2 regions of the Photobacterium sp. HL06 genome follow, and region 1 is predicted to be linked to the other one. Evidence: riboswitches for the same ligand, from Rfam matches in the RefSeq annotation. Region 1 holds a riboswitch; the other holds the start of a gene.
What was found. Region 1 has a riboswitch for thiamine pyrophosphate ahead of thiD (bifunctional hydroxymethylpyrimidine kinase/phosphomethylpyrimidine kinase). Riboswitches for the same ligand answer to the same signal wherever they lie in the genome.
Positions count from the first base shown of each region.

Region 2: linked by a shared signal. The riboswitch ahead of thiC (phosphomethylpyrimidine synthase ThiC) and the one ahead of thiD (bifunctional hydroxymethylpyrimidine kinase/phosphomethylpyrimidine kinase) in region 1 are both predicted to bind thiamine pyrophosphate.

Region 1 is NZ_CM183915.1:2,106,943-2,112,040, reverse strand. It holds gene AC51G0_RS27295 (N-acyl amino acid synthase FeeM domain-containing protein) at 1-478, opposite strand, end outside; gene AC51G0_RS27290 (FAD-binding oxidoreductase) at 767-2,347, shown strand; gene AC51G0_RS27285 (VOC family protein) at 2,457-2,825, opposite strand; TPP riboswitch at 3,044-3,141, shown strand; gene thiD (bifunctional hydroxymethylpyrimidine kinase/phosphomethylpyrimidine kinase) at 3,208-4,035, shown strand; gene AC51G0_RS27275 (ABC transporter ATP-binding protein) at 4,047-4,820, shown strand; partial or broken gene AC51G0_RS27270 (ABC transporter permease) at 4,909-5,098, shown strand, end outside.
Region 2 is NZ_CM183914.1:4,014,759-4,019,856, reverse strand. It holds gene AC51G0_RS18160 (voltage-gated chloride channel family protein) at 1-936, shown strand, start outside; TPP riboswitch at 1,040-1,137, shown strand; gene thiC (phosphomethylpyrimidine synthase ThiC) at 1,274-3,196, shown strand; gene AC51G0_RS18150 (thiamine phosphate synthase) at 3,196-4,443, shown strand; gene AC51G0_RS18145 (HesA/MoeB/ThiF family protein) at 4,433-5,098, shown strand, end outside.

The sequences.
Region 1 (5,098 bases):
AGCTCTTCATACCTAATCGTTCGTAAAACCGTTTGTGCTTTTTACTCGAACCACACACTATTGCTGTTCTGCCAAAGCGTTCATCAATCATATAGATATTACTAAACAGGGCTAGTGGCGCCACTGATTCAAGGCCCCGAAGCTCAGGGATTACCGCTAACCTCCCCATCTCAATGATGGTGTCATATTCTTTTTCTAATTCGGCAAACTCAGGTTCAAACCCTGCCTTACACGGTATATCCACCCATCCCAAAGGACGATGCAATATGCTCGCTCTAACTGTTGCAATAGGCTTACCGTTATCTTTAAGCAAGAAAGAAATATTATTTGGCTTCTCGTCGTAAGTATCGGTAAATAAGCCACGGGTACATACCGGGTTATATCCAACCGTTGTATAAGCTTGGTATCGGATATTATAAGCAGTGATCTTTTCTTCTTCTGTAAGGCAAAGATGGTTCGATAGGCGGTCATATTGCATAAACGTTCCAGTTAGTCAGTACCTATGAACAACTCTGTTCAGCAGGCTTAAAAGGTAAAAAGTGATCATTATTCTCTATTACCCTATCGTTAAACATTCCGCAGATTAAGCCTGAACCATGACGAACTCATAGTTAACAATCAATTATTCAACGCAGTTCACATAAGCATCTTTTTTTAACAATTCCTCCCTCTTTTTGCTGCAATATATAACGATTAACTCGTTGTTAAATAAGCTGATATTAAACGATGCTTCAAATCGCATTAATCACCAATAGGGACATTGGCTATGGATTTTTCTTTGCTCACAGCTCTTTCCGAGATCTTTTTACACCACCAAATCACTCAAGATCCCAAAGAGCTACAGGAGTTTGGTTTCGCTTTAAATGGAAGTACCAAAGTTCCCTCAGCTGTAGTCTGGCCAGAAACTGAAGAGCAGCTTATTGCCGTCATTAAAGCAGCCAACAGATACAAATTTGAAATTCATCCAGTCGCACAAGGAAGGAATTGGGGCTATGGCACAGCGCAGGGAACAAAATCTCAGCAAGTCATTGTAAACCTCAGCCGTTTATCTCAGGTTAACGAAATCAATGATGAGCATGCCTATGTGCGTGTTCAGCCAGGCATAACCCAATCACAGCTTTACCATGCACTTGTGGACAATAGCTCATCGCTACAACTCGATATTACGGCGGCAGGACTGCACACCAGCGTAGTTGGTAACCTCCTGGAACGAGGTTTTGGACATACTGATTATTGTGATCGTTTCGGCAATATACTATCAATGCGTGTATTGCTACCAACAGGTGAAGTGATCACAACTGGCATGGGCATGTTTGGCACAAGCAGGGCTAAACATCTTTATCCGTATGGGATCGGCCCGGTTCTCTCTGGCTTATTTTCACAGTCCAACCTTGGCATCGTACTCGAAATGACCATCGCGTTACAGCCCAAACCAGCATACCAAGCAACAGTGATAGTGCTATGTAAGGAAGAATCCGACGCGCCAGATATGGTCGCGACGATTGCCAAATTAAAGCTTGAAGGTGTTGTTACCAGCGGCGTGCATACCGTCAGTATGACTCGTGCAATGGGTGAACAAGCAATAAAAGCAGCGGGAGCTTGGGTACTCACCACTTCGTTATCGGGGCCAAAGGGTATCGTAAAAGCACGTTTCAAGTACTTTAAACAAACAATCAAACATGCGATTCCCAACGCAAAAGTGATCATGCTGGATGATTTTCGCTGGAGTATTCTCAGCAAACTGAATCAATATATCAAGTCACCTGCGCTCGCAGGGCTGCAGCTGGTTATTGACCTCAAAAAGGGCATCCCCTCTGATGAGGCGATTAAAACATTGCTTGACCATCGTGAAGCGAACTCAGAAATGAAAACGTCAGAGTTCCCAGCATGTTTTCGCTGGATATGCGCTGTCAGTAGTTTCTCGCAGGCTGATATCAAAGAGATGTTGAGTATTTGCAAGAAAACATTTCACAAGTTTGGATATGATGAGCGTTACAGTATGACAAATGTCAGTGAACGCGCTGTCGTGCTCATTGCAAACATTCGTTTCGGGAAATCCCAGGCAGAAATTGATAAAGCGACCGAATTTCACCAAGAGCTGGATCATGCATTGATCTCCGCGGGTTATTGCCCATATCGTAGCGGCTCAGGCATGTTTGATACGGTGAAACCGTTTATTGATGAGAATAACCTAGCGTTGCTTAGCAAATTGAAGGCTGCTTTTGATCCAAATAATATTTTATCACCTGATAAATATTGGCTTGAATACAACCGAAATACCTCCATACAAGTCCCATCACAACAATTTTCATGTCAGGATTCAGCACAATACACACCAGAGCATTAACCTTGAATGGCTGGCATGGACTCATTTTCATGCCAGTCAAACTAGACTTCTTACCAAGCCCCGTACGGCTTCGCGCGGGGCGTAATCATGACTTATCACTTATCACTTATCACTTATCAGACCATACTGCCAGCTCATTTCCGCTAGGCTCTTTGAAATGAAAACGCCGTCCTCCTGGAAATGAAAATATTGGCCGAACAACGCAACCACCGGAGGCTTCAACTTTTGATAATGTTGACTCTAGATCTTGGCTATAAAGCACAATAAGCGCTGCACCATTTTCCGTTGACGAGCTTAATGTCGATTGAAAGAAGCCACCATCTAATCCTTGATTGGAGAATGCCGAATAGTCGTCACCATAATCAACAAAACTCCAACCAAATGCTTGATTAAAAAATTGTTTCGTTGCTTCTAAGTTTGTGGCCGGGAACTCCACATAATTAATTTTCTCATGCTTTGTATTCTGTGAACTTTCCATACATCACCTCTTTAAATGTAATGATAAAGCTAATTATGATACGCCCTTAATCTTTTTTCAGTGAACATAAAATCTACTCGTTTTTAGCAAAAATCCTACCACCAACCAGATTTTTTTACTTTCTTGTTTGCCCAATGGCAAAAAACATGGTTAGAATAGCTGACCAATTGATAGCAACATTAACTGCTGTCAAATTGAACAGAATTTACAATGATTTAGTGAGTTAGTCGGGGAGCCTTTGGCTGAGACCACTTCGGTGGGACCCGTTGAACCTGATCCATTTAATAATGGCGTAGGGAACTAGCAATCGTGTCTTCAGATGGCCTTACTAAGCGCCTATTCTCTGACACCTGCTACCCTGCGCGTAACTTTAGGGGTAGTTATGGCCATTCCATCAAAAACACCAATCACACTAACGATTGCAGGCTCCGACAGCGGTGGCGGTGCAGGTATTCAGGCCGACATTAAAGCCATCTCTGCAACAGGGGGCTATGCTTGCTCCGTCATCACAGCGTTGACAGCACAAAATACACAGGGCGTTTCAGGCATATTAAATGTTGCGCCTGAATTTGTCGCCCAGCAGCTTGATGCCGTATTCTCAGATTTGGATATCAAGGCTGTTAAAATTGGCATGCTAAGTGATGCCAGTATTATCCGGACAGTTGCCGCCAAACTACGCCAATACCAACCTAAGCACCTCGTTGTTGATCCTGTCATGGTAGCAACCAGTGGTGATCTCCTGCTACAGGAAGAGGCTATCTCCACTTTAAAATCCGACCTATTGCCTATGGCTGACGTTATCACCCCTAACCTACCAGAAGCCGCCGCTTTGCTTGGTGCCACTATTCCGCAAAATGAAAAAGAAATGACCAGCATGATTGAGGGCCTTCGCCAAATTGGCTCGCAGTCTGTACTACTTAAAGGCGGCCACCTAGAACAAGATAGCAACAGTACCGACCTACTGATCCTAGCAGACGATGTGATCCGGATGACTACGCCTCGGATTGCCACCCCAAATACCCACGGTACTGGTTGTACACTGTCAGCCGCAACAGCCTCTTTCCTTGCACAAGGGTTTGAAATGGCCACCGCTGTCCAACATGCAAAATCTTATATCACCCAGGCAATCAGTCAGGCTGATGAACTTGAGATTGGCTCTGGCCATGGCCCTGTTCATCATTTCTTTGCTGGTCACTACCAACCAGAATAAGTGCCATGGATATGCTAACGTCATCAATAACCAAGCAGCCAGCCGCTGTCGAGGTATGCCTACAGCATGCCTCGCTCACATTCAAAGATGCCAGAGAAGCGCTGTTTGTTGATCTTGACTTAACCTTGCCTGCAGGCCAATGGACTTGCCTGCTCGGTAAAAGTGGCTGTGGTAAGACGACCTTGCTACGCCACCTTGCAGGCCTTCTCGAAGACCGTGCCAGCTGGCATGGCAAGCTTGTCACCTCAGACAACAAATCTCTGTCTGAGCGCATTGCCTATATGGCACAACAAGATCTGCTGTTGCCATGGCTATCTGTTCTTGACAATGTCTGCCTCAGCCAGCGCTTCGGTACCAAACCAAACCCGCAGCAGACTGACAAAGCAATGAAGCTTCTTCAAGCTGTAGGACTTGAAGAATACGCATCGGCCTCGCCGGATCAGCTATCTGGTGGGATGCGGCAGCGTGTGGCGCTTGCCAGGACCCTGATGCAGGATAAACCGTTGGTTCTGATGGACGAACCCTTCTCGGCACTGGATGCGGTTACACGCCATAAACTTCAGACGCTTTCGTCTGAGTTACTCAAAGGCTGTACAGTATTGCTGATCACCCATGATCCCCAAGAAGCACTGCGCCTAGGACATAACATCTACATTATGTCGGGAAAGCCAGCCAAGCTCCTTAACCTTGGCGTGCCAGACACGACACCACCTCGGCAATTTGATGCCCAAATGGCGGCTCATCAGCAAACCATTATCGAGCAACTGGAGCAGGACTATGGCTGATCTTCAAACATCCGACAACATGAAGGCATCATTCCAGCTTCAACGAGTGCTTCAACAGAAACACCGAGGGCTACCAAGGAGTGCATTGCGCATCCTCATTAGCTTTTGTGTGATTTTGGGATTATGGCAGACGGCAGTCGTGTTCTTTGACATGCCACCATTCATACTGCCTAGTCCTCTCGCCGTATTTAGCAAGCTCATCGAGCGATATGATGTCCTATGGCACCATACTCTTGTTACTAGCTCAGAGGTCATTCTTGGACTGTTACTTGGACTGT
Region 2 (5,098 bases), on a different replicon from region 1:
ATATTGATTGCTGGTGTGGCAGCTGGCTTTGGTGCTGTCTTCGGCACGCCTCTGACTGGTGCCATTTTTGCACTCGAAGTGCTGGCGATTGGCCGCTTGCGTTATGATGCCATCATTCCTGCTTTGTTTGCTGCCATTTTGGCTGATGTTGTCTGTAGTGCCTGGGGGGCTCACCATACCCATTACCGAATTGATTTCCTTGAGACTATTACCCTGTTTGAACATGCAGTTAAAGTCGATATCGTGATGGTTGCGAAGATTATGCTGGCAGCCATTGCTTTTGGTCTTGCTGGGTATTTATTTGGTGAGCTAACCCATGCGTTTAAAGATATTTTCAAGGCAACATTGAAGAACCCTTATCTGATCGTGGTTGTTGGCGGTTTGATTGTAATTGCAGCCGTTCAATTAATTGGTAACTATGACTACATTGGCCTTGGGGTCTACTCGAGCCGGGAAGGCGGTGTCAGCATTCTCAGTGCGTTTACGGAAGGTGGCGCTGAATGGTACAGCTGGTTATTAAAGCTGCTGTTGACGGCAATTACCTTGGCTGCTGGCTATAAAGGTGGCGAGGTGACGCCACTGTTTTTTGTCGGTGCGACGCTGGGTAATACTATGGCTTGGGTGCTGGGCGCCCCGGTTGATCTGTTTGCAGCTTTGGGCTTTTTGGCTGTATTTGCGGCGGCAACCAATACACCACTGGCCTGTACCATTATGGGGGTAGAACTATTTGGTGCCGAGCACATGCTGTACTTTGCCATTGCTTGTTATACGGCCTATTACTTTAGTGGTCACACAGGTATTTATTCTTCACAAAGAGTGGCTGTGCCTAAGTTGTTCGACTTGGATGGCGCACCTAAAATCACCCATAAGCTCGGAGAGCTTCGGGATACTCACTCGTCTTTGCTTAAAAATGTGGTGAAAAAATACACAAAATAATCTTCAGGCCGTATGAAAGTGCGGCCTGAGTTGTTTTTACATCAGTTCATCATTTTCTGTCGATTGCGCTTGCTGCTGATTGCTTGCTTACCTATACTCTTCACTCAACTTGTCGGAGTGCCAACTGGCTGAGACCGCATTGCGGGATCCGTAGAACCTGATCGGGCTAATACCTGCGAAGGGAACAAGAGACAATCTTCTGTTTAGCTGCACTATCATCACCGATATGCTGTAGCTGCGGTATCAGATGACGCTGCACACCCTACGTGTATGCCTCTTGTTTAAGCACCAATCCGTCAAGCAACTTCCCCTATTATGGAATTTAAAGGAAATTGCTATGTCGAGTCGCAAACAAGCGAGACTGGAAGCTAAACAATTTATTGATTCACTAACAGCCCAACCTTACCCCAACTCTCAAAAAGTGTATGTTCAAGGTAGTCGCCCTGATCTACAGGTACCAATGCGTGAAATTACGCTGTCAGACAGCCTCGTCGGCGGCACGAAAACAGATCCTATTTTTGAGCCGAATGAATCGGTACGAGTCTATGATACGTCAGGCTATTACACCGATCCGGAGCAGGCGGTAGATATTTATGCCGGTTTGCCAAAAGTGCGTGAAAATTGGATCACTGAGCGAGCTGATACCGAGCTGCTTGATGAGTTAAGTTCTGCCTATTCGAAAGAGCGTCTGGCCGATGATACGTTAGATGATCTGCGTTTTGGTGAAGCTAACCGTATTCGCCGGGCTAAAGCGGGTCAATGTGTGACCCAGCTGCATTATGCCCGCCAAGGTATTATTACTCCTGAGATGGAGTTTATCGCGATCCGCGAAAATATGGGTCGGGCAAAGTATCGCGACGAGGTACTTAACCAGCAGCATCCTGGGATCAGCTTTGGTGCCAATCTACCTGAAGAAATCACCCCTGAATTTGTCCGCAAAGAAGTGGCTGAAGGCCGAGCAATTATTCCGGCCAACATTAACCACTCTGAAACAGAACCGATGATCATTGGCCGCAACTTTTTGGTGAAAGTGAATGCCAATATTGGTAACTCTGCTGTCAGCTCATCCATTGAAGAAGAAGTCGAAAAATTGGTGTGGTCGACCCGCTGGGGGGGCGATACGGTGATGGATTTGTCTACCGGTCGCAATATTCACGAAACTCGTGAATGGATCATCCGCAATAGCCCTGTGCCGATTGGTACGGTGCCAATGTATCAGGCTCTGGAGAAGGTCAATGGGATTGCTGAGAACCTGAACTGGGAAGTTTTCCGAGATACGTTGTTAGAGCAGGCAGAGCAGGGTGTCGACTACTTTACTATCCATGCTGGTGTATTGCTGCGCTATGTGCCGATGACAGCAAAGCGCGTCACTGGCATCGTGTCTCGTGGTGGTTCGATAATGGCGAAGTGGTGCTTGGCTCACCACCAGGAAAGTTTCTTGTATGAGCACTTCCGAGAAATTTGTGAAATTTGTGCCCAATATGATATTGCCTTGTCATTGGGCGATGGCCTGCGCCCTGGATCCGTTGCTGATGCCAATGATGAAGCTCAGTTCAGTGAGCTACGAACTCTCGGTGAGCTGACCAAGATCGCATGGGAATACGATGTCCAGGTCATGATTGAAGGCCCGGGCCATGTGCCAATGCATATGATCAAAGAAAATATGGAAGAGCAGCTGAAGCATTGCCACGAAGCGCCTTTCTATACCCTTGGCCCGCTGACAACTGATATTGCCCCTGGCTATGACCATATAACCTCAGGCATTGGTGCAGCAATGATTGGCTGGTATGGCTGCGCCATGCTTTGTTATGTCACACCGAAAGAACACCTGGGATTACCCAATAAAGACGATGTAAAAGTGGGACTGATCACGTACAAGCTATGTGCTCATGCGGCAGACTTGGCAAAAGGTCACCCGGGCGCCCAAGTACGTGATAATGCCTTGTCAAAAGCGCGCTTTGAATTTCGCTGGGAAGACCAATTTAACCTAGGTTTAGACCCGGATACGGCGCGAGCCTATCATGATGAAACGCTGCCTCAGGAGTCTGGCAAAGTGGCTCACTTCTGTTCGATGTGCGGGCCAAAATTCTGCTCGATGAAGATCTCGCAAGAGGTGCGGGAATACGCCAGTAACCTAGAGAAAAATGAGGGGCTGGCGATCAAGCTACTTGATGATCCTCTCGAAGGCATGCAGCAGAAAGCCGATGAATTCCGAGCTAGAGGTAGTGAGTTATATCACCCTGTTCAAGAGGATAGTTAATGAGCTCTTTATGTTTACCCGATAGTCTAGCGCCACTGCTGATGCATGTGGAACCTTTGCTGGCCACGGCTGATAAGTATCAGCTTGGCGAGCAGGTGAGCGTTGAGTGGAGCGAGTCGGGTACTGTCGATATTCAGATCGAAGAGCGTCAGTTCAGCCTGGTGTTTAACCAGGCTGAGGCTGATATTGCGGGCTATAAGGTGTTGGACCAATGGATCGCACCTTATCCAGAGCTAAGCGAATTGCAACGGCAGGTTGCACAGGATCCATCCCTGGTTGTCTGTGGATTGCCGACCGAAAAAGGCTGTGTTGATATTTGGCACCATAATGGCGAAGCCAGAGCGGTGTACTGCCACCATGCTGGTGCCAGCGAGCCACAACGCGCGATGTTGTTGGCAGCGTTGGCTTTGGATTATCCACTGGAAGATGCCGTAACACTGTCGCGTGCTCATGCCCGCGGCTATGTTGAAACTCATGCTGATGGCTATGGGGAAACGGGCTGGCCAATGGGGCGTGAGCTATTTCCGCGACCGCTGACGGCCAACCACCCTGAAGTTAATGAATTGGGCTGGGCAAGCAAAGAAGTGGCGGTGGCGTCTTTTGCCACAACCGATGCAACCAAGCTGGCACTGTATCCGGTAGTAGATTCGGCAGAATGGGTTGAACGCTTGCTTACCTTGGGCGTTACGACCACCCAGTTACGGATCAAAGATCCCGCAGACCCAACCCTAGACGCTCAGGTTAAGCAGATCATTGCTGCTGGAGAAAAGCATCAGGCCCAGGTCTATGTGAACGATTACTGGCAGTTGGCTATTAGGCACCAGGCTTATGGTGTCCACCTTGGCCAGGAAGATCTGGAAACGGCTGATTTGGCTGCGATCCAACAAGCAGGCTTGCGCCTGGGCCTGTCGACCCATGGTTACTATGAAATCCTGCGGGCGGCAGAATTTGGCCCGAGCTATATTGCGCTGGGACATATATTCCCGACCACAACCAAAGAGATGCCATCAAAGCCACAGGGGCTTAACCGTCTGGCGCTGTATCAGAAGCTGGTTGGTGATGCTTTCCCGACTGTTGCCATTGGTGGTATCGATCTGGCGAGGGCCGAAAAAGTTTGGCGTACCGGGGTTAGCAGTGTCGCTGTCGTGCGGGCTGTCACCCAGGCAGAAGATACCCGAATGGCCGTTGAGGCATTCAACCAGCTGCTGGTTCGACATGATCATAAGGATTGTGATGATGCTCAGTGATCAGGCGTTTATGCGCTATAACCGCCAGATCATGCTGCCCGAGATCGGGGAGCAAGGTCAGCAGTTATTGAGCCAGGCTCAGGTGCTGCTGGTCGGTGCTGGCGGGTTGGGTTCGGCAGCGGCGCTGTATTTAGCTGGGGCTGGTGTCGGCAATCTCATTATCGCTGATGATGATGAGGTCGATAGCTCGAACCTCCAGCGCCAGGTGATTTACCGCGATAACCACCAGGGACAGAGCAAGGTGCAGGCGGCTGCCGAGCAGCTCAAGGCGTTGAATCCCCATATCCGCGTCCGTCCGGTACAGGCTCGGTTGGCCGATCAGAGACTGGCGATGGAAGTTGCCCTGGCGGATGTGGTGCTGGATTGCTCGGACAACCTGGAAACCCGGCATGCTGTCAATCGGGCTTGCTTTGATGCCAACAAGCCATTGATTTCAGGTGCAGCAATTCGCTGGCAAGGGCAATTGATGGCCTTTGATTTCCGCCAGGGCCATGGTCCTTGCTATCACTGCCTGTTTCCATGGCAGCCGGACGCGCCGCAAGAGCCACTGAATTGCAGCAATTCAGGTATTGTCGGTCCAGTGGTTGGCATGATGGGGACGATGCAGGCGCTGGAGGCGATCAAGCTCATAACCGGAGCCGGTGAGGTCGCCTTT